4 regions of the Streptomyces sp. NPDC001002 genome follow, and region 1 is predicted to be linked to each of the others. Evidence: riboswitches for the same ligand, from Rfam matches in the RefSeq annotation. Region 1 holds a riboswitch; each other region holds the start of a gene.
What was found. A riboswitch is a leader RNA that binds a small molecule or an ion and turns the genes downstream of it on or off. The one in region 1 is predicted to bind S-adenosylmethionine.

Region 2: linked by a shared signal. The riboswitch ahead of ACWDR3_RS21505 (amino acid ABC transporter permease) and the one ahead of thrC (threonine synthase) in region 1 are both predicted to bind S-adenosylmethionine.
Region 3: linked by a shared signal. The riboswitch ahead of ACWDR3_RS42610 (aminotransferase class V-fold PLP-dependent enzyme) and the one ahead of thrC (threonine synthase) in region 1 are both predicted to bind S-adenosylmethionine.
Region 4: linked by a shared signal. The riboswitch ahead of ACWDR3_RS11860 (putative leader peptide) and the one ahead of thrC (threonine synthase) in region 1 are both predicted to bind S-adenosylmethionine.

The regions. Positions count from the first base shown of each region.
Region 1 covers NZ_JBSFLV010000005.1:33,082-38,255, reverse strand. Annotated here, with positions in the region: gene otsB (trehalose-phosphatase) at 1-212, shown strand, start outside; gene ACWDR3_RS04215 (alpha,alpha-trehalose-phosphate synthase (UDP-forming)) at 234-1,742, opposite strand; gene ACWDR3_RS04210 (glucosyl-3-phosphoglycerate synthase) at 1,869-2,813, opposite strand; SAM riboswitch class I at 2,984-3,138, shown strand; gene thrC (threonine synthase) at 3,156-4,445, shown strand; gene ACWDR3_RS04200 (MoaD/ThiS family protein) at 4,442-4,717, shown strand; gene ACWDR3_RS04195 (cold-shock protein) at 5,168-5,174, shown strand, end outside.
Region 2 covers NZ_JBSFLV010000045.1:16,318-21,491, forward strand. Annotated here, with positions in the region: gene ACWDR3_RS21495 (ABC transporter substrate-binding protein) at 52-1,080, opposite strand; gene ACWDR3_RS21500 (amino acid ABC transporter ATP-binding protein) at 1,146-1,943, opposite strand; gene ACWDR3_RS21505 (amino acid ABC transporter permease) at 1,940-2,920, opposite strand; SAM riboswitch class IV at 3,259-3,368, opposite strand; gene ACWDR3_RS21510 (glutathione S-transferase C-terminal domain-containing protein) at 3,445-4,308, opposite strand; gene ACWDR3_RS21515 (putative leader peptide) at 4,463-4,573, opposite strand; gene ACWDR3_RS21520 (ABC transporter ATP-binding protein) at 4,707-5,174, opposite strand, start outside.
Region 3 covers NZ_JBSFLV010000185.1:5,836-11,009, reverse strand. Annotated here, with positions in the region: gene qcrB (cytochrome bc1 complex cytochrome b subunit) at 1-1,149, shown strand, start outside; gene trpD (anthranilate phosphoribosyltransferase) at 1,283-2,347, shown strand; SAM riboswitch class IV at 2,424-2,540, shown strand; gene ACWDR3_RS42610 (aminotransferase class V-fold PLP-dependent enzyme) at 2,707-4,068, shown strand; gene ACWDR3_RS42605 (Lrp/AsnC family transcriptional regulator) at 4,101-4,382, opposite strand; gene ACWDR3_RS42600 (rhomboid family intramembrane serine protease) at 4,379-5,122, opposite strand.
Region 4 covers NZ_JBSFLV010000019.1:38,172-43,345, reverse strand. Annotated here, with positions in the region: gene ACWDR3_RS11870 (ABC transporter permease) at 1-135, opposite strand, end outside; gene ACWDR3_RS11865 (ABC transporter substrate-binding protein) at 139-1,758, opposite strand; gene ACWDR3_RS11860 (putative leader peptide) at 1,980-2,090, opposite strand; SAM riboswitch class IV at 2,110-2,223, opposite strand; gene ACWDR3_RS11855 (putative leader peptide) at 2,360-2,443, shown strand; gene ACWDR3_RS11850 (sulfite oxidase) at 2,567-3,844, shown strand; gene ACWDR3_RS11845 (MFS transporter) at 3,856-5,174, shown strand, end outside.

The DNA.
Region 1 (5,174 bases):
CCGCCGAGGCCGTCCTCTTCGCCGGCGACGACCTCGGCGACCTCCCCGCCTTCGCCGCCGTCGACAAACTCCGCTCCGACGGCGTCCCCGGCCTCCTGGTCTGCAGCGGCAGCGACGAGGTGACGGAACTCAGGGAACGGGCGGACGTGGTGGTGGACGGTCCCGAGGGGGTCGTACGACTGCTGCGGGCGCTGGCGGCTCGGCTGGACTGACGGCCCAGCCGGCCTGACGGCTCAGCCGGCCTGGTCGCGCAGTGCTTCCAACTGCTCCAGGAACCACTGCGCGGGCGGCAGCGCCGTCGCCGCCGCGGACAGCCTCTTCGTCCGCTCCGCCCGCTCCTCCACCGGCATCGACAACGCCTCGTGCAGTGCCCGCGCCGTGCCGATCACGTCGTACGGATTCACCACGATCGCGTCCTTGCCCAGCTCCTGGTACGCCCCCGCCTCCCGGGACAGGACCAGCGCGCACCCCTCGTCCGAGACGACGGGCACCTCCTTGGCGACGAGGTTCATGCCGTCGCGGATGGGGTTGACGAGGGCCACGTCGGCGAGCCGGTAGGCGGCCAGCGAGCGGGCGAAGTCGTCCTTCACATGGAGGACGACCGGGGTCCAACCGGGCGTCCCGTAAAGGGAGTTGATCTCGTCCGCGACCCGCTGCACCTCGGCGGTGTAGTCCCGGTACACGGCGAGGTCCTGCCGCGAGGGGTAGGCGAATGCCACGTGCACGACCCGCTCGCGCCACTCGGGGCGGTCGTCGAGCAGCTGCCGGTACGCCAGCAGCCCGCGCACGATGTTCTTCGAGAGTTCGGTGCGGTCCACCCGGACGATGGTCCGGCGGCCCGCGCCGATCTCCTCGCGCAGTGCCGCCATCCGCTCCTCGACGTCCGCCTCGTGCGAGCGGGCGTGCAGGAACTCGGCGTCGGCACCGAGGCTGTGGACCCCGATGAGCGTCCGGCGGGTGATCCGCTCCTGGTGGGTGGTCCCGTCCGTCCCCAGGTGCTCGATGGCCCGCGGGGCGCCCGACGGCCACGTGGAGAGCCAGCGATCCGTGTCGACCGCGCCCGCGCAGTTCTGGAACGCCGTCGCCCACCGCCAGGTCAGGAACCCCACCCGGTCCGCCCCGAGCATGCCCTCCATCAGCCGCGCCCGGATGTCGTCGGGCAGCATCTGGAAGTAGTCCACCGGCGCCCACGGCGTGTGCGAGAAGTGCCCGATCCGCAGGTCGGGACGGAGCTCGCGGAGCATCCCGGGCACCAGACACAGGTGGTAGTCCTGCACCAGCACGGCCGCACCCTCGGCCGCCTCTTCGGCCAGCGCCTCGGCGAAAGCGCGGTTGTACGTCTCGTACGACGCCCACTGGCGCCGGAACTCCGCGTCGAAGACCGGCTCCAGCGGCGTCTGGTACAGCATGTGGTGCACGAACCACAGCACCGAGTTGGCGATGCCGTTGTACGCGTCCGCGTGCACGTCGGCCGGGATGTCCAGCATCCGCACACCGTCCTCGCCGACCCCGCGCCGCACGGCCTCGCGGTCGCCGTCGGACAGCGCCGAGCACACCCACAGCGCGCCCGCGTCAGGCCCGATCGCCGACAGACCGGAGACCAGCCCGCCGCCACCGCGCCGGGCGGCCAGCGAGCCGTCGTCCTGGACGTCGTAGGAGACCGGGCCGCGGTTGGACGCGACCAGTACCTGGGCAGCGCCCTGCGCGGAAGCCGTAGAAGCGGTGGAAGCCGTGGAAGCCATACGCCACAACCTAGCCCGGCCGGGAAACGCTCAAACATGTGAGCGCACGCGCGAGCAGGCCGTATACGGCGGGTGACCTGCTGTCGTCAGGCGACTCCCGACGTCATCGGGCGACCGCCGCCGACGTCAGGCGACCTTCCGCTGCGCGTACTCCGCGATCTCCACCATCGGCGGCCGCTCCTCCGTGTCCACGGAGTAGGTGCGCGGCTCGAAACCGTCCGCGCCCCGTTCGAACTGAGTCAGCGAGGGGCGGATCAGGTGCCCGCGGGCCAGCCGGAGCTGCGCGGTGCGGTAGATCGCGGCGGACATCCGGCCCAGCGCCTGCCCGTCCTGGTGCCGGTGCTTGCGCACGCCGACGTCCACCTGGGCCAGCGCGTCGAGGCCCACCAGGTGCAGGGCGTCGACCAGCATGCCCAGCTCGACGCCGTACCCGACCGGGAACGGGAGCTGTTCCAGCAGGCTGCGGCGGGCCGCGTACTCGCCGCCCAGCGGCTGCACGAAGCCGGCCAGCTGCGGCCAGTGCATGTTCAGCAGGGGGCGGGCCATGAGTTCGGTGACCCGGCCGCCCTGGCCCGCAGCGCCGCCGAGGGGGCGGTCGTACATCGCCTTGACGAGGTCGACGCCGGGGTCGGTCAGCAGCGGGCCGACGATGCCGGAGACGAAGTCCGAGGAGAACTCCTTCAGGTCGGCGTCGATGAAACAGACGATGTCCCCGGTGGTGACCAGGAGCGAGCGCCACAGCACCTCGCCCTTGCCGGGCACGGGCGGGAGGTGCGGCAGGATGTCGTCGCGGTGGACGACCCGCGCGCCGGCCGCCGCGGCGACCTCGGACGTGCGGTCGGTGGATCCCGAGTCGACGACGACGATCTCGTCGACGAGCGGGACCTGCTGCATGAGGTCGTGGCGGATGACGGCGACGATGTCGCCGACGGTCTCCTCCTCGTTGAGCGCGGGCAGCACGACACTGACCGACTGGCCCGTGCGGTGCTTCGCGGCCAGAATCTGGTGGAGCGGGCGATCGGTCACGGACCAGGAGCGGGTGCTCAGCCAACGCTCGACTTCGTTCAGCACAGTGCGCGGCTCCTCTGCGTTCTCTCGGCGAGTGGATCTTGTGTGATCCATCTCGCGGTTCGGACGGCTAGCTCAACTGTCCTGGCCTTCGGTTACAGTCTTGAACAACGCTGATGACCATCGCATGTCGGGGGTCGGAGGCGCCCACAACCGCTCATACAACCGCATACCGCTCATCCAGAGGGGCAGAGGGATACGGCCCGATGAAGCCCCGGCAACCCTCCAGCCGGTCTCGTAGATCAATGTTGATCATTACGCGAGGCTCCCGGCTAGGGAAGGTGCCAAATCCGTCTCGTGGCGAGATGCGTCGCGAGGAAGATGAGGAGAAAGGGCCTCGCCTCCATGGCTGTGCAGACTGTTGCAAGCACCACCGACTCCACCGTAGACCTCGGCCCGGCCGCGGCGCTCTCGTGCCGTGAGTGCGGCCACCGGGTACCGCTCGGACCGGTCTTCGCGTGCGAGGAGTGTTTCGGCCCGCTCGAGATCGCGTACGACTTCTCGGCCTACGACACCGAGGAACTCCGCAAGCGGATCGAAGCGGGTCCCGCGAACATCTGGCGTTACGCGCCGCTGCTGCCGGTCCCCGCGGACGTGGCGACCAAGCCGAACATCAACCCCGGCTGGACCAAGCTCGTCCAGGCCGACAACCTCGCGCGCGAGCTGGGCGTCGACGCCGGCAAGCTCTTCGTGAAGGACGACTCGGGCAACCCGACGCACTCCTTCAAGGACCGTGTCGTGGCCCAGGCCATCGAGGCCGCGCGCGCCTTCAACTTCACGACCCTCTCCTGCTCCTCCACCGGCAACCTCGCGGGCGCCGTCGGTGCCGCCGCGGCCCGCGCCGGTTTCCGCTCCTGCGTGTTCATCCCGCACGACCTGGAGCAGGGCAAGGTCGTCATGGCCGCGATCTACGGCGGCGAGCTCGTCGGCATCGAGGGCAACTACGACGACGTGAACCGGTTCTGCTCCGAGCTGATCGGCGACCCGGCCGGCGAGGGCTGGGGCTTCGTCAACGTCAACCTGCGGCCGTACTACGCGGAGGGTTCCAAGACCCTGGCGTACGAGATCTGCGAGCAGCTCGGCTGGCAGCTGCCCGATCAGCTCGTGGTGCCGATCGCCTCCGGCTCGCAGCTCACGAAGATCGACAAGGGTCTGCAGGAGCTGATCAAGCTCGGGCTCGTCGAGGACAAGCCGTACAAGATCTTCGGCGCCCAGGCCGAGGGGTGCTCGCCGGTGTCCGTCGCCTACAAGGCGGGTCACGACGTGGTCCGCCCCCAGAAGCCGAACACCATCGCCAAGTCCCTGGCCATCGGCAACCCGGCGGACGGGCCGTACGTCCTGGACATCGCGCGCCGGACGGGCGGTGCGGTGGAGGACGTGAACGACGAGCAGGTGGTCGACGCGATCAAGCTGCTGGCCCGCACCGAGGGTATTTTCGCGGAGACGGCCGGTGGCGTGACGGTCGGCGTCGCGAAGAAGCTGATCGAGAACGGTCTCCTCGACCCGACCAAGACCACGGTCGTGCTGAACACCGGCGACGGCCTGAAGACCCTGGACGCGGTGGCCGGCACCGGTTTGACCGCCACCATCCGTCCGAACCTCGACTCCTTCCGAGAGGCAGGCCTCGCATCATGAGCGTTTCCGTCCGTATCCCGACCATCCTGCGGCCCTACACGGGTGGCGAGGCCGAGGTGACGGCCGAAGGGGCGACCCTCGGTGAGGTCATCGCTGATCTGGAGAAGAACCACGCCGGTATCGCCGCGCGTGTGCTGGACGATCAGGGCAAGCTGCGGCGGTTCGTCAATGTGTACGTGAACGACGACGACGTGCGGTTCGAGCAGGGTCTGGAGACGGCGACCCCGGACGGGGCCGGCGTCTCGATCATCCCCGCCGTCGCCGGTGGCTGAACGTGGTTGATCGCGGCCGATAATTACCTTCGGTAACAGCGATTACGAAGAGTTCATCCGATTGCCCCCTCCGTGAGAGAAGCGGAGGGGGCAATTCAGTGGGGTTGAGCGAGGTACAGTTGGGGAACGCGCCGCCGATCCACGGGTCGGCCTCCCCGGAAACCTGCTGCACGGGCGACAAGAAGTAGCCAAAGTAAGCAGGTTTTTTGTGTGTTTTGCGCCTTTTGTGGGGCCCGACTTGCCCTGAATTCTAATGAATTCTCGCCAGATTCCCGACCGGTCTTGCCCTGAATTCTCGTCGGATTGACCTGTTGCAGACGGCAGTTGGACGGATACATTCGGCCGCGGTCGACGCGTTCCGGCGCACGCCCCCAATCCGTGGGGGGTGAGGTCTGACCCGGATCCGCGAAGTGTGGATCTGTGCAAGGGCCAGTAATAGGGGAGTTAGGCATGGCTC
Region 2 (5,174 bases), on a different contig from region 1:
GGTCGGGGACCCTGCCGGGACGCGGCGGGGTCCCCTTGCGGAGAGGGTGGGTCAGGAGTCGCTGAGGGGCAGTCCGGGCGGGTTGACCTCGGACTTGGCGACGGCCTCGTTGGAGAGGTTCCAGGCGGCCAGCCACTTGGCGTACTGCCCGTTCTTGATCAGGTAGTTGATCGCGTCGGCCAGCGGCTTGGCGAGGCCGCTGTCCTTCTTCGCGGTGGCCGCGATCAGGCCCTGGAGGGAGGAGCCGGCGCCGGAGTACGTGCCCGCGTTGCGGACCGCCTTGGCCGTGCCCTTGGTCGAGGAGACCTGGTAGGCGACCGAGGGGTTCGGCGAGAGGTAGGCGTCGATCTTCCCGGAGGTCAGCGCGAGGTAGGTGCTGTTGTTGTCCTGGAAGTACTTGACCGTGAGCGCCTTCTTGCCCTCGGCGGCGAGCTTCTTCTTCCACTCCAGGAGGATCCGCTCCTGGTTGGTGCCCGCGCCCACGGCGACGGTCTTGCCGGCGAGGTTCTCGTAATTGCCGTCGAAGTTCCAGGAGTTGTCGGCCTTCACCGCGAAGCCGAGGTTGTCCTCGCGGTAGGAGGCGAACTCGTACTTCGCCTTGCGCTCCTCGGTGTCGGTCACGTTGGAGAAGGCGACCTGGACCTTGCCGCTGTCCAGGCCGATGAAGAGGTTCTCCCAAGTGGAGTTCTTCAGCTCGGGCTTGAGGCCGAGGACGGCGGCGACCAGACGGCCGATGTCGGTCTCCGAACCGGTGAGGGTCTTCTGGTCCGAGCCGACGTAACCGAGCGGCGGGGAGCCGGCGGGCAGAAAGCCGACACCGATCTCCAACTTGCCGCTCTTGGCTATGTCCTTGGGCAACTCGGCGCTGATCGACTTCACTTCGGAGACCTTCAGCGTGGTCTCCTTGGCGGCGCCGAGGGACAGGGCACCCACGGTGACCGAACCGGCGGCCGCGTTGTCGGTCGTGGTGGCCGCGTCGCTGTCTCCCCCGCAGGCGGCGAGCCCGCCGGCGAGAGCGGCGACGACGGTGCCGGCGGTGAGTCCGCGAGTGAGTCTGCTGCGAAGGCTGAGGGGAGACATGGCTGTTCCTAGGTTCGGTGTTCGGGACGGTGGAAGAGGGCGAAAGGTGCTGGAGGTGCGGGGGGTCAGAGGACCTTGCTGAGGAAGTCGCGGGTCCGTTCGTGCTGCGGCTTGTCGAGGACCTCGTGCGGCGGGCCCTGCTCGACGATCTTTCCGCCGTCGATGAAGACGACCCGGTCGGCGACCTCGCGGGCGAAGCCGATCTCGTGGGTGACGATGACGAGGGTGGTGCCGCTGGTCGCCAAGTCCTTGATGACGGCGAGGACTTCGCCGACGAGTTCGGGGTCGAGGGCGGAGGTCGGCTCGTCGAAGAGGATGACGCCGGGGCGCAGGGCGAGGGCGCGGGCGATGGCGACGCGCTGCTGCTGGCCGCCGGACAGCTGGCGCGGATAGGCGCCGGCCTTCTCGCCGAGCCCGACCCGGCCGAGCAACTCGCGGGCCAGTTCCAGGGCTTCGGGCTTGCCGAGCCGGCCGGTGGCCACCGGTGCCGCGGCCACGTTGTCGAGGACGGTCAGGTGCGGGAACAGGTTGAAGTTCTGGAAGACGAACCCGATCCGGCTGCGCTGGGCGCGGATGGCCCGCTCGCTGAGCTCCTTCAGCCGCTCCCCCTGCCTCTTCACGCCGATCAGTTCGCCGTTGACGCTGACGTAGCCGATCTCCGGCTTCTCCAGGTGGTTGATGACCCGCAGCAGCGTGGACTTGCCAGAGCCGGACGGGCCGAGGATGACGGTGACCTCGCCGGGCCGCACGGTCAGGTCGACGCCGTCCAGCACCCGGTGGGCGCCGTACCACTTGTGCACGTCGTGCACCTCCACGGCGGCGGGCGTGATGTCGGTCGGCGGTTCGAGGGTCTGGGCGCTCATATCGCGGCCTCCCGGCGGATGCGGGCCCGCAGATCGGTGAGGCCGGTGCGGAGCTTCTGGATCGGGGTCGGCGGCAGGGAGCGCGTGGCGCCCCGGGCGTAGTACCGCTCGACGTAGAACTGGATGACGGACACCACGCTGGTCAGGATCAGGTACCAGACGGTGACGACCAGGAGCAGCGGGACGATGTCGCCGGGGTAGGTGGAGCCCATCGTCTGCGCGGAGCCGAACAGGTCGAGCAGAGAGACGTAGAAGACCAGCGAGGTGCTCTTGATCAGGCCGATCAGCTGGTTGACGTAGTTCGGGGTGATGGAGCGCAGCGCCTGCGGGAAGACGATCCGGCGGAACTGGTAGCTCTTGGGCAGGCCGAGGGCGGAGGCCGCCTCGTGCTGGCCCTGGTCGACGGAGAGGATGCCGCCGCGGACCACTTCGGCCGCGTAGGCCGCCTCGTTGAGACTCAGGCCGATGACGGCGACGACCATGTCCGTGGCCAGCCTCGACTCGTCGAAGGAGAAGAAGGCCGGCCCGAAGGGGACGCCGACGCTCAACGTCTTGTAGAGGGCGCTGAAGTTGTAGAGGAAGAGCAGTACCACGATCAGCGGGATCGAGCGCAGGGCCCAGACGTAGGTCCAGCTCACCGCGCGCAGCACCGGCGACCTGGAGAGTCTGGCCAGGGCGAGCAGGATGCCGCCGAGGAGGCCCAACACGGCGCTGTAGGCGGCCACTTCGAGGGTGATGAGCAGCCCGTCGAGGATGGTCGGCCGCAGGAACCAGTACCCGAAGCGGTCCCACTGGTAGAACGGGTTGGTCGCCAGGCCGTGCACGAACTGGGCCGCGAGGACCAGCACGACCGCGGTGGCGATCCAGCGCCCCGGCCGGCGCAGCGGCTGAACTCGCTGTGCGGTGAGGGGTTTTGACGGTTCGTCGGCAGGCGGTGCCTCGGCGAGGGACACGGCGGCGCCAGGGGGTTCACTCATGGTGGGCTCCGGCAGGTTCGGACACCCCGCACCGCGGCGGTGGACGCGCGACGGCGGGCGGCGCGCGCGGGTGCACGGGGCTGGGGGCGGGGAGGGGAACTGCACACCGGCGGAGGCGGGTGTGCGTCAGAGGTGCGCGGGCTGGGTGGTCGTCAGCCCCGACAGCGGGCACGGCCCGGTGCGGTACACAGTGCGCTGCTGACCCGGAGCAGATCGACGGCGCGGTCGGCGACGAACAGGTTCGCGTACGACAGTACGCAGCCCTGCGGGCGGCATGCGGCCGTCCTGGGAGCTGCGTACATGGCGTCACCTGTCACTGTCGGAGGCCCCCGGAAGGGGCCGCGCGCTTACCGAAACGTCATCCGGTCCGGTCGTCACCTGGGGCACCCCACCGCGGTGCGAGGGTTGCCGGTCAGCAAGCCAGGGCTTGTCGCTGACACTCATGACCGTTCTGGGCGATATTCAAGACACTTGCCCGAACGAATGTCAACGCCGGTCCACGAAGTGGAACGGCTACGGGACTGCTAGTGGGCCGCGTGGGCAGCCCAGTCGAGGATCTGTACGGCCGCGCCGGCCGCCTCCAGTCCCCGGCAGCGGGCGTGATGGCGGCGGGCGATGCCGTCCAGGTCGAGATGGGTGCCGAAGGCCGGGTGGGCGGCCAGCCGGCGGGCGTACGCCCACAGGGTGGGGTGGTCGGCGATGCGCTCGACCGCGCAGGCGTCCAGGTGATGGCGGTGCACGGTGTCGAGTTGGACCAGCGTGACCCACAACTCGACGTCGGCGGCGGTGATCTGATCCCGGATCATGTGGTCGCGGCCGACGAGCCAGCGCTCCAGAGCGCCCAGCGATTCCAGCAGCGCCTCAAGGGCCGCGTCGCGCTCCGCCTGCTCGATGCCGGACTGTCCGGCGCGCTGGGCGGCTCCCTCGATGTCCTGTGCGCACATCCGCTCGACGGCCTCGATCTCCGACTCCGCGCCGCACGGGTACAGCGAGAGCCGGTCGGCGCCGAAGCGGCGGGCGAGGTCGCGGGTGATGTCCGGAGCGTGCGTGCTGACGATCCGCCCGGACCAGTCGTCGCTGAGGACGGGTCCGACGGCCGGTCCTGAGTAGCGGTGGGCGCTCGCCTCGTACAGCGGGCGCAGCACGGAGTGGCCGTCCTGCGGGGAGTCGGGAACGGCGGGCAGATAGGTCGCCGGACAGACGGTGTCCAGGCCGAGCAGGCTGTGGGTGACGGCGATGCGCAGGCCGTCGGGACACGCGGTGGACAGATGGAGGCGGTAGCGGCGCGGAACGGCGTAGTGGCCGCTGCGCGGATCGCCGCCGATGCGGCCCCGGAAGGCGGGCGTGGACGGAGTGGTGGTGTGGGCGGCCAGCGGTGTGACGGACATGACTCTCCCCGGGAGCGGGCGCGGACGTACGCGCGGCGGAAGCGACGTCGGACGGGAAGGGGCCGGGCTCAGCCGTGCGTGGCGGACGGACGACGCCGGTGGCGTCCGGTCGCGGGACGACGCGTGGGCGTCGCGGGCACGGGAGGGGCGCGGCTCAGCCGAGGCGGCTGATCGCGCTGCAGACGCGCAGCAGATCGATGTGGCGGCGGGAGGTGAGGAGAGGCGAGCGGCTCACGCGTACGGTGACCGGTCCAAGGCGCCTCATGTCATTCCCTACCTGTTCACTAGGATTCCCTTCTGGAGTGTCGATCCCCCTGGCTGCGGCGTCAAGAGGGCGTCCACCGACCGGTCGGTGTCCCGTTCGCTTCCGGTGCCCCCATCGGTCTCCGGTGTCCCGTTCAGTTCACGTCGGCCCGGGCGGCGTCGTCGTCCGTCGGGCTGTCGGTGAGGAAGCCGCCGGACTGGTGGCGCCACAGCTTGGCGTAGGCGCCTTCGGAGGCGAGCAGTTCCTGGTGCGTGCCCTGCTCGACGATCCGTCCGCGGTCCAGGACCACGAGGCGGTCCATGCCGGCGACCGTGCTCAGCCGGTGCGCGACCACGAGCGCCGTGCGCCCCTCCATGAGCCGCCACAGCGCTTCCTGGACGAGGACTTCGCTCTCCGAGTCGAGCGCGCTGGTCGCCTCGTCGAGGAGCAGGATCGGCGCGTCGCGCAGGATCGCCCGGGCCAGCGCGACCCGCTGGCGCTGGCCGCCGGAGAGTTTGATGCCGCGCTCGCCGACCATCGTCTCGAAGCCCTCGGGCAGCGCGTCGGCGAACTCCGTCACGTGCGCCGCCTCGGCCGCCCGGCGGATCTCGGCGTCGGTGGC
Region 3 (5,174 bases), on a different contig from region 1:
GGCTTCACCGGTTACTCGCTCCCGGACGACCTGCTCTCCGGCACCGGTGTCCGCTTCATGGAGGGCGCGGTCCTGTCCGTGCCGATCGTCGGCACGTACCTGTCGTTCTTCCTCTTCGGCGGCGAGTTCCCGGGCGGCGACTTCGTCGCGCGGTTCTACTCGATCCACATCCTGCTGCTGCCGGGCATCATGCTCGGGCTCGTGGTCGGCCACCTGATCCTGGTCTTCTACCACAAGCACACGCAGTTCGCGGGCCCCGGAAAGACGAACAACAACGTCGTCGGCATGCCGCTGCTGCCGGTCTACATGGCCAAGGCCGGAGGCTTCTTCTTCCTGGTCTTCGGTGTCATCGCGGCCGTCGCGGCGATCGCCTCGATCAACCCGATCTGGGCCATGGGCCCCTACCGGCCGGACATGGTCTCCACGGGCGCCCAGCCCGACTGGTACATGGGCTTCTCCGAGGGCCTGATCCGTGTCATGCCGGGCTGGGAGATCAACGCCTGGGGCCACACGCTCGTCCTGGGCGTGTTCATCCCGCTGGTGATCTTCCCGCTGGTCCTGGTCTCGATCGCGGTCTACCCGTTCATCGAGTCCTGGGTCACCGGCGACAAGCGCGAGCACCACATCCTGGACCGTCCACGCAACGTCCCGACGCGTACCGCGTTCGGCGCCGCCTGGATCTCCTGGTACTTCGTCCTGCTCGTCGGTGGCGGCAACGACCTCTGGGCCACGCACTTCCACCTGTCGATCAACTCGATCACCTGGTTCGTGCGCATCGGCTTCTTCGTCGTGCCGGTCCTGGTGTTCGTCGCCACCAAGCGGATCTGCCTGGGCCTGCAGCGCCGGGACCGCGACAAGGTGCTGCACGGCCGCGAGTCGGGCATCATCAAGCGCCTGCCGCACGGTGAGTTCATCGAGGTGCACGAGCCGCTCAGCCAGGACGCGCTGCACACGCTCACCGCGCACGAGCAGTACGTGCCGGCCGCGATCGGCGCGACCGTCGACGAGAACGGCGTCGAGCGCAAGGTGAAGGGCTCCGAGAAGCTGCGCGCCAAGCTGAGCGAGGCGTACTACGGCGAGGAGTCCCAGATCCCCAAGCCCACCGTCGAGGAGTACAAGGAGATCACGAGCGGCCACGGCCACCACTGATCGCTGAGGCGTCGCCACGCCACAGTCGAAGGGCCCCGTCCGAACACCGGACGGGGCCCTTCGCCGTGCCACGCGCTGGATAGGGTGGGGCACGTCTTGTGAAGCATCTTCTACGACACCCAGGAGCGGCCGTATGAGCGCTGTGACCCCCGCTGGAGGCGACACCGCGGCGGGCCGTTCCTGGCCCGAGGTACTGAACTCCCTGCTGTACGGCAAGGACCAGGACGCCGACGCGACCTTCTGGGCGATGGACCAGATCATGCGCGGCGAGGCGACGGACGCGCAGATCGCCGGGTTCGTGGTGGCGCTGCGGGCCAAGGGCGAGACCGTCGAGGAGATCACCGGTCTGGTGCGCGCGATGTACGCGCACGCCAACGTGATCGAGGTGTCCGGGAAGACGGTGGACATCGTCGGCACCGGTGGCGACGGCGCGAAGACGGTGAACATCTCCACGATGTCCTCGATCGTGATCGCCGGCACGGGTGCGAAGGTCGTCAAGCACGGCAACCGGGCCGCGTCCTCCGCGTCCGGCGCCTCCGACGTCCTGGAACGGCTCGGCGTCAACCTGGAGCTGACCCCCAAGCGGGTGGCCGAGGTCGCCGAGGAGGCCGGGATCACCTTCTGCTTCGCGATCAAGTTCCACCCGGCCCTGCGTCACGCGGGCGCCGCGCGCGGCCAGTTGGGCATCCGTACGGTCTTCAACGCGCTGGGCCCGCTGACCAACCCCGCCAAGGTGCGGGCCCAGGCGGTCGGGGTCGCCGACCCGCGGATGGCGCCCATCATCGCGGGCGTCTTCGCCGAGCGCGGCAACTCCTCCCTGGTGTTCCGCGGCGACGACGGCCTCGACGAGCTGACGACCACGGCCACCTCCCGGGTGTGGATCGTCCGCGACGGCAAGGTCACCGAGGAGTCCTTCGACCCCCGTGACGTGGGCCTCCCGCTGGTCCCCGTGGAGGCCCTGCGCGGCGCCGACCCCGAGTTCAACGCGGGCGTCGCCCGCCGGCTCCTGGACGGCGAGACGGGCCCCGTGCGGGACGCCGTACTCCTGAACTCGGCGGCCGCGCTGGTGGCCCTGGAGCCGGGTGACGGGCCGCTGGCGGACCAGCTCCGGGCCGGGATGGCGAAGGCGGCGGAGTCGATCGACTCGGGCGCCGCCAAGCGGACCCTGGAGCGCTGGTCGGCGGCCAGCAACGCGTAGCACCACGGCGGTCGTCGTCCCGCGATCCGGACACGGGTTGCGGGACGACGATCACCTCACGTAAGTTTTTGGACCAGGTCATGAGTGACAGTCATGAGGCCCCGGCCGACTGTCCGGCAACCCTCCGTCCGTGGCGGGGTGCCCCGGGTGAAGACCAGGCCGTAGGCAGCGAGGTCTGCGGCAAGCGCGGGCCCCTCGAAAGACACCAGGGGTCCTGGTCATCGAGGGAGTACTCCGTGAGCAAGCGAATGCGATAGGGCGCCGAGCCCCGCCTCCGCACATCCCCTTTCACCCTCCTCCGTGTTTGAGCCCTGCGCGCTCGCACGGCGGAACCGCCTTGCCTCTCACGGGAGTTCGCCATGTCTGTCTCCACCGCTGCCGCCGCCCCGACCATTTGTGCCCAGCTGCCCGTTCTGGGCCGGGACGTCACCGTCCCGCTCGTCACGGGCGGCGAAGTCACCTACGCGGCGCTCGACTACGCGGCCAGCGCCCCCGCCCTCCAGCGCGTCTGGGACGACGTGGCGGCCTACGCCCCCTACTACGGCAGCGTCCACCGCGGTGCCGGCTACCTCTCGCAGCTCTCCACGGACCTCTTCGAGAACGCCCGCCGGACGGTCGAGGAGTTCCTGGACTGCCGCCCCGACGACCAGCTGATCTTCACCCGCTCGACCACGGACTCCCTCAACCTGCTCGCCGCCGCTCTGCCCGCCGACTGCCAGGTCTTCGTCTTCGAGACCGAGCACCACGCCTCGCTGCTGCCCTGGCAGGACGCCCGCGTCACCTACCTCAACGCCCCGCGCACCCCGGCCCAGGCCGTCGAGACCCTGGAGCAGGCCCTCGCAAACCGAGACCCCTACGGCCCGGCCCTGGTCTGCGTCACCGGCGCCTCGAACGTCACCGGCGAGCTGTGGCCGGTACGGGAGTTGGCGGCCGCGGCCCATGCCCACGGCGCCCGCATCGTCCTGGACGCCGCCCAACTCGCCCCGCACCACCCGGTCTCCGTCCAGGACCTCGACGTCGACTGGATCGCCTTCTCCGGCCACAAGCTGTACGCCCCCTTCGGTTCCGGCGTCCTGGCCGGCCGCGCCGACTGGCTCCAGGCGGCCGACCCCTACCTCGCGGGCGGCGGCGCCAGCCGCAAGGTCGCCCGGCGCGAGGACGGGGGAGTGGAGGTGGAGTGGCACGACAGCGCCGCGAGGCATGAAGCGGGCTCGCCCAACGTGATCGGCGCCTACTCCATCGCGTCGGCCTGCAAGGCGCTGACCGAGGCGGGCTTCGACACGCTGGTCGCGCGCGAGCAGCACCTGATCGGGAAGGTACGGGCGGGCCTGGCGGAAGTCCCGGAGGTGAAGGTCCTGTCCCTCTTCGGCGACGACGCCCCGCGCGTGGGCGTGATCTCCTTCGTCGTCGACGGCTGGAACAGCTCCCACTTCGCCGCCGCACTCTCCGCCGAGTACGGCATCGGCGTCCGCGACGGCCTCTTCTGCGCCCACCCCTTGCTCCGCACCCTCCTGGGCACCGACCCCCAGACCCAGGGCGAATGTGGCGCCCCCGAGGCGGCCCCGGGCGAGAAGTCCCTCAACGCAATCCGAGTGAGCTTCGGCGCGGGCACCCCCGACGAGCACGTGGAGCGCTTCATCGGCGCGGTCAAGGAACTGGTGACCGACGGCGCCAAGTGGAAGTACACAACGGAGAACGGCCGCTGCGTCCCGACTGTGTGAGGAGTTTCGGTCCGGAGGCGGTCTTCAGGTGGTCAGGAGTCCAACCCGATCGCAAAAGCCGCCTCCAGGTCATGCTGGGAGTACGTCCGAAACGCCACATGCGTATCGGTCCCCTCAACCCCGGGAATCTTGCTGATCCGCCCCGGGATCACCTCGGCGAGATCCTCGTGCTCCTTGACCCGAACCATCGCGATCAAGTCATACGTACCCGTCACGGAGAACACCTCGCTCACAGATTCCAGCGAGGCAATCGACTCCGCGATCTCAGGGATCCGGTCCACGCTGGTCTTGATGAGGACGATCGCGGTGATCACGGCTGGTTCTCTCCCTCGGGGGCCGGAGCTGGGGCGGCCTTCACTCTAGTCGTACGGCGGAATCGGGCCCACGCGTAGCCGAAGCCCAGCGAGAAGCCCACCAGGTGTGCCAGATACGCCACCCCGGGCCCCTGCTCCGCCCGCCCCGCCGCCACCCACTGCAGCGCCGCCCAGAACGGCAGCACCACCCACGCCGGAAACCGCATCGGCAGAAAGAACAGGAACGGCAGCAGGCTCGTCACCCGCGCCCCGGGGAACAGGTACAGAAACGCACCGAGGATCGCCGAGATCGCCCCCGACGCCCCCACCAGGGACTGGTCGGAGGAGGAGTTGGCGGCCGCGTACCCCAGCAGGGCGAGATAGCCGCAGACCAGGTAGAAGAGCGTGAACTGCACGCGGCCCATCCGCTCCTCGGTCATCACGCCGAAGACGTAGAGGAAGAGCATGTTGCCGAGCAGGTGGATCCAGCTGCCGTGGATGAAGAGGGCCGTCGCGGGGGTGAGGGCGGAGCCGGCCGGGTCCGCGAAGAGGTCCGCCGGGACCACGCCCCAGCGGTGGAAATAGGCCCGCTGCGCGGCGAGCAGCGCGTCCCCGGAGCCGTAGGCCGGATTCAGACCCGAGGCCGGACCGGCCGCGAAGACCAGGCAACAGGCCGCGATCAGGCCGTACGTCACCGGTGCCGACGGCATCCGGACCGTTCTGAACGTCCTGCCGACCGTCGCGCTCCAGTTGCTGATCATGGACACAGAGCATGGCGTAACGGGACGCACACGCACAGACCGCCTCGCCGCC
Region 4 (5,174 bases), on a different contig from region 1:
CGAGTCCATGCCGGCACTGGCCATCGCCGTGACCGGATCGCCGGGCAGGTAGTCGAGCACCAGGAAGGACACCGTGTAGGCCGCCCACAGCACACCGACCGCCTGGGCGAGCCGTTTGATCGCATAGCGGCGCATGCGTCAGCCGATCCAGGTGTCGTGCAGCTGGATCCGGCTGCCCGAGTCGAAGTCGAGGTCGTGCACCTTCTTCGACACGCCCAGCTGGGTCTGGAGTTCCACCACGGGCACGTTGTACGCGTTCTCCACGATCGACTTCTGCGCCTCGTCCACCAACTGCTTGCGCTTCGCGGTGTCCGCGGTCGCGGCCTGGCCGGACAGAGCCGTGTCCAGTGAACTGGCGGGCAGCCGGTAGAAGTTGGCCAGCTGGGTGGAGAAGGAGCTGCGCAGGATGTCCGGGTCGGCGCGGGTCACGTTGCTCCACACCGCGTCGAAGTCACCGCCCTGGAGCGTAGTGGCGAACTGACTGACCTGGCCCTGCTTGAGCACCACGTCGATCCCGACGGCCTTCAGCTGCTGCTGGACCAGTTCCAGCGCGGGCTGGTTGGTGGCCGAGTTGGGGAACCAGCTGATGGTCAGGCTCAGCTTCTTGCCGTCCTTGGCGCGGATGCCGTCGCTGCCCGCCGTCCAACCGGCCGCGTCCAGCAGGGACTTCGCCTTGGCCGCGTCGAAGGCCAGGTCCGCGGAGAGGTCGGTGTAGTCGGGCGTGGTGTGCGCGAGGACGCTGGTCGCCGGCTGGGTGCCGGTCGGGAACACGGTGTCGGCTATCTGCTTGCGGTCGACGGCGGCCAGGATCGCCTGGCGCACTTTCACGTCCTTGAGCAGCGGCCGCGAGTTGTTGAGTCCCAGGCCGAACACCACCCCGGGGTTGGCCCGGCGCAGGAGGGTGACCGAACCGCCCTTGAGCGCCGCCTCGTTGGCCTTGCCGACGCTGCTGATCGCGTCCACCTGCCCGGACTGGAGACTGCCGGCCCGCACCCCCGCCTCGGGCACGACCTTGAACACCACCTGGTCCAGGTAGGCCTCGCCCTTCCTGGACCACAGCGAGGAGCCCCAGGCGTAGCCGGTGCGCTTGGCCAGGGTGATCGACTGGTTCTGCACGTACTGCTTCAGTACGAACGGGCCGGAGCCGATCACCCCCTGGCTGCACTTCCGCTGCGGGGTCCGCTTCACGCTCGCCGACGACTCGATGCCCAGGGAGTGGGTCGAAGTGGCCTGCAGGAACTGGGCGTTGGGCTGCTTGAAGGCCACCTTGACGGTGAGCGGGTCGACCACGGTGGTGCTCTTGACGCCGCTCAGATAGCCCTGGGCGAGTACCCCCAGGGCGCCGAGCTTCGGCACCGCGTCGAAATTGTCCTTGACGACCTGCGCGGTCAGCTGGGAACCGTCGCTGAAGGTGACCCCCGAGCGCAGATGGAACGTGAACGTCGTCGCGTCGGCGTTGATGTCCCAGCTCTTGGCCAGCCATGGCACGATCTTGCCGGTCTGGGGGTCCTGGTCTGTCAGCGAGTCGACGGTCTGACGTACGGAGTAGATGCTGTCGTTGCTGCCGACCTGCTGCGGGTCCACGCAGCCGGCGTCGGAACCCACCGCGAAGGTCAACGAACCACCGGACTTCGCCGGGCCGCTGCCGCTGCCGCTGTCGGAGCCGCCGGAGCCGCAGGCGGTCAACAGGACACTGGTGGTCAGAAGGGCGGCCAGTGCCGTCCATCGAGTGGGTCGGAAATCCGGATGTGCTCTCACGGAGGGTGCTCCTACTCGTGTCACTGCTCGTGTCACTGGTCGTGTGTCGCCCGTCGTGTGCCGCCCCGCGGAGCACGGCTGCGCGCGGGCATGCCGCACCGGTCGGCGCAACGCCGATGACGGGGCAGGGGAGTTCAGGGAGTCAGGGGGGAGTGGCTACGGGCCGCGACGGACGTCGGACGGACGCGGTCGTGGCGGTCAGCTGCGACGCAGATAAGCCGTCAGCCGCGACAGAGACAGCTGGTGAAGCGCTGAAGGTCGATGTGACGCCGACGGGAGAGCCGGGAGAAGGCGTTCAGGTCACTGCTGTGTCGCACGACCGTCCTCCACATCTCCGCCCCCGGCCACGGGGTCCCGCGCTTGCAGAGATCGTCGGTGATCCTGCCGGGCTTTCACCTGGAGCACCCCACCGCGTCGGAGGGTTGCCGGTCAGCAAGCCAGGGCTTGACGCTGACACTCGATGCCGACCGCGATCGTACGGATCGACGTCGTCGTACGTCAATGGAGCCCTTCACCCGTCAACCACCCTCCCCGCGCTGCCGTTCCGGCCTGACGCGGACGCCTCGTTGACACCCTCCGCTGCGCGTGTTTGCATCCCGCCATGCCGTTGTCGCAGTCGCTGACCCGCCGCCGTGCCGTGGACCTTGTCCGCGTCGCCGCCGCGCTGTGTCGACCGACCGGCTGATCGAGCACCTCCTCGCACCTCTGCCAACAGCCGTGCCGCACAGGCCGGTTGAGCATCCGCCGGCACGTCTCGCGATCCTCCGTGCCGCCCGCACGCTTCGCTCGGACAAGACGAGGACACGCCATGCCGACACCCGCGATCCCGCTCGGCCACCGCCACGAAACGGACTACGACCGCCGCAGACTGCGCCAGTGGCTGGCCGGTGAGGCCAGAGCCGACGGCGTCACCCGCCGGCGGCTGCTCACCCTGCTCGCCGCCACCGCCGCCGGGACCGCGCTCGGCGGCACCCGGCCCGCCCGCGCCGCGGTCCCCGGGATCGTCAAACCCCTGCCGCCCGAGTGGTTCATCGAGCGCGGCACCAACGCCGAGACCCGCTGGGAGGCGCTGCGCGGAACCGGCCACCACACCCCCAACGACCTCTTCTTCGTACGCAACCACACCGCCACCCCCGTCCTGGACGCCGACGACTGGCGGTTGCGGCTGTGGGGGAGCGGGCTGCGCGGCACTCCCAGTGAGGACCGGCCGGTGGAGTTCGGGTACGACGACCTGCGTGCCCTGCCCGCCGTCACCCGTACCGCCTTCGTCGAGTGCGCCGGAAACGGCCGCTCCTACTACACGAACCAGCAGGGCGAGACGGTCACCGGCACCGCGTGGACCCTGGGCGCGATCGGCGTCGCCCGCTGGCGCGGGGTGCGCCTGGCCGACGTACTGCGCAGGGCCGGACTGTCCCGGAACGCCGTGGACGTGCAACCGCGGGGCCTGGACGCCGATTACGTCAGCGGCGGCGAGAGCCTGGGCCGGGTACGCCGTCCGCTGCCGCTGGCCAAGGCGCTGGACGACGTGCTGCTCGCGTACGAGATGAACGGCGAGCCGCTGCCGTACGACCACGGGTACCCGGTGCGGGTGCTGGTGCCGTCCTGGGTGGGGATCGCGTCGATCAAGTGGGTCGGCGACATCGAGGTGTCCGCGCAGCCGCTCCTCTCGCCCTGGAACACCACGTTCTACCGCCTGTTCGGCCCGTCCTACCCGGAAGGCGGCAGCGCGCCGCTCACCCGGCAGGCCACCAAGAGCGCCTTCGAGCTGGCGAGCGGGGCCACGTTCGCGGCGGGACACCGGCACGTGCTGCACGGGCGGTCGTGGTCGGGCGCGGGCGCCGTGGACCACGTCGACATCAGCACCGACGGCGGCGCGAACTGGCGGCGCGCCCACCTGCACGACCGTCCCCGCACCGGCACATGGACCCGCTGGTCCCTGAACTGGCACCCCGAGGCACCCGGTGCCACCCAGCTGCTGGCCCGCGCCACGGACACGGCCGGCCGTACGCAACCGGACCTCGCCGTGCCCAACACGCAGGGCTACCTGTTCGACGCGGTGGTACGGCATCCGGTGAGCGTGGTGTGACGGACGTCTGAATGCTCCCGGGACAAGACCGCGCCACCCGGCGCGTACTGCTGGTGTGCATGGCCGCAGGGGCAACCACCCTGCTGGACCAGGCAGTTCTGAACATCGCCGTTCCGAGCATGCGGCACTCGCTCGGGGCCGGTGCGGCGGACGTCCAGTGGATCGTGGCCGGTTACTCACTCGCCTTCGGCCTGGCCCTCGTGCCCGGCGGCAGCCTCGGCGACCTGCACGGACGCAAGCGGTTCTTCATCGTCGGCATGGCCGTCTTCCTCCTGGCGGGGGTGACGGCCGCGACCGGTGGCGGTCCGGGCATCGTGATCGGTGCGCGGCTGGTGCAGGGCGCCGCCGCCGGGCTCGTCAACTCCCAGGTGATCGGCACCATCCAGGACGTGTTCCACGGGCTCGACCGCGGCCGGGCCCTGGGGCTGTACGCGGTGACGGGCGGTGTCGCCGCGGCACTCGGGCCGCCGCTCGGCGGCGTGCTGGTCGCCGGGCTCGGACCCGGGGCCGGCTGGCGGTACTGCCTCCTGCTGAGCGCACCGTGCGCGGTGGTCACCCTGGTCCTCGCGGCCCGCTGGCTGCCACCGCCCCGGCGCACCGCCCGCGACTCCCGGCTGGACCTCCTCGGCCTCGTCCTGGCCTGCGGCTGCACGCTGACGCTGATGGTGCCGTTCATCAGCACACCGGACAGCGGGGGACAGACACTCCTGTGGGCGGCCGGGGTGTCCGCCCTGGCCTGCGCGTTCGCCGTGCACCAGCGGCTACGGGTCCGCAGGGACCGGGTGCCGCTGGTCCATCCGGCGCTCGCGTCGTCGAAGCCGTACCTGCTGGGCACGGCCGTCGCCATGGCCCAGTTCGGCTCCTCGCTCGCCGCGTCCCTCGTGCTCACCGTCTTCCTCCAGGACGGGCTCGGCCTGTCCGCCCTGCTCACGGCGGCCGTCTCGCTGCCCTCGGCCATCGCGATGGGTGTCTCCTCGGCACTCGCGTGGCGGCTGGTGCGACGGATCGGACCGCGCACGGTCGACGTCGGCCTGGCGCTTGGCATCGGCGCCGCCCTGGCCGGGGCGGTGGCCGCGCTCCTCGCGCCGTCCGCCGCGCTGCCGATCCTCCTCGCCGTGACGCAGCTGATGTCCGGCGCGGCCGGCGGGCTGGCCGTCTCGCCCAACCAGACCCAGGTCCTCCAGCACGCGCCGGCCGAGGCCGCCGGGGTGGGCGGCGGCATCCTTCAGATGGCCCAGCGCATCGCGGCGGCGGCCTGCCTCAGTGCCGTGTCGGCGGTCTACCTGCACTCCGCCGACGGCTCGTCCGCGGGCAGCGGCCCGCGAGCCGC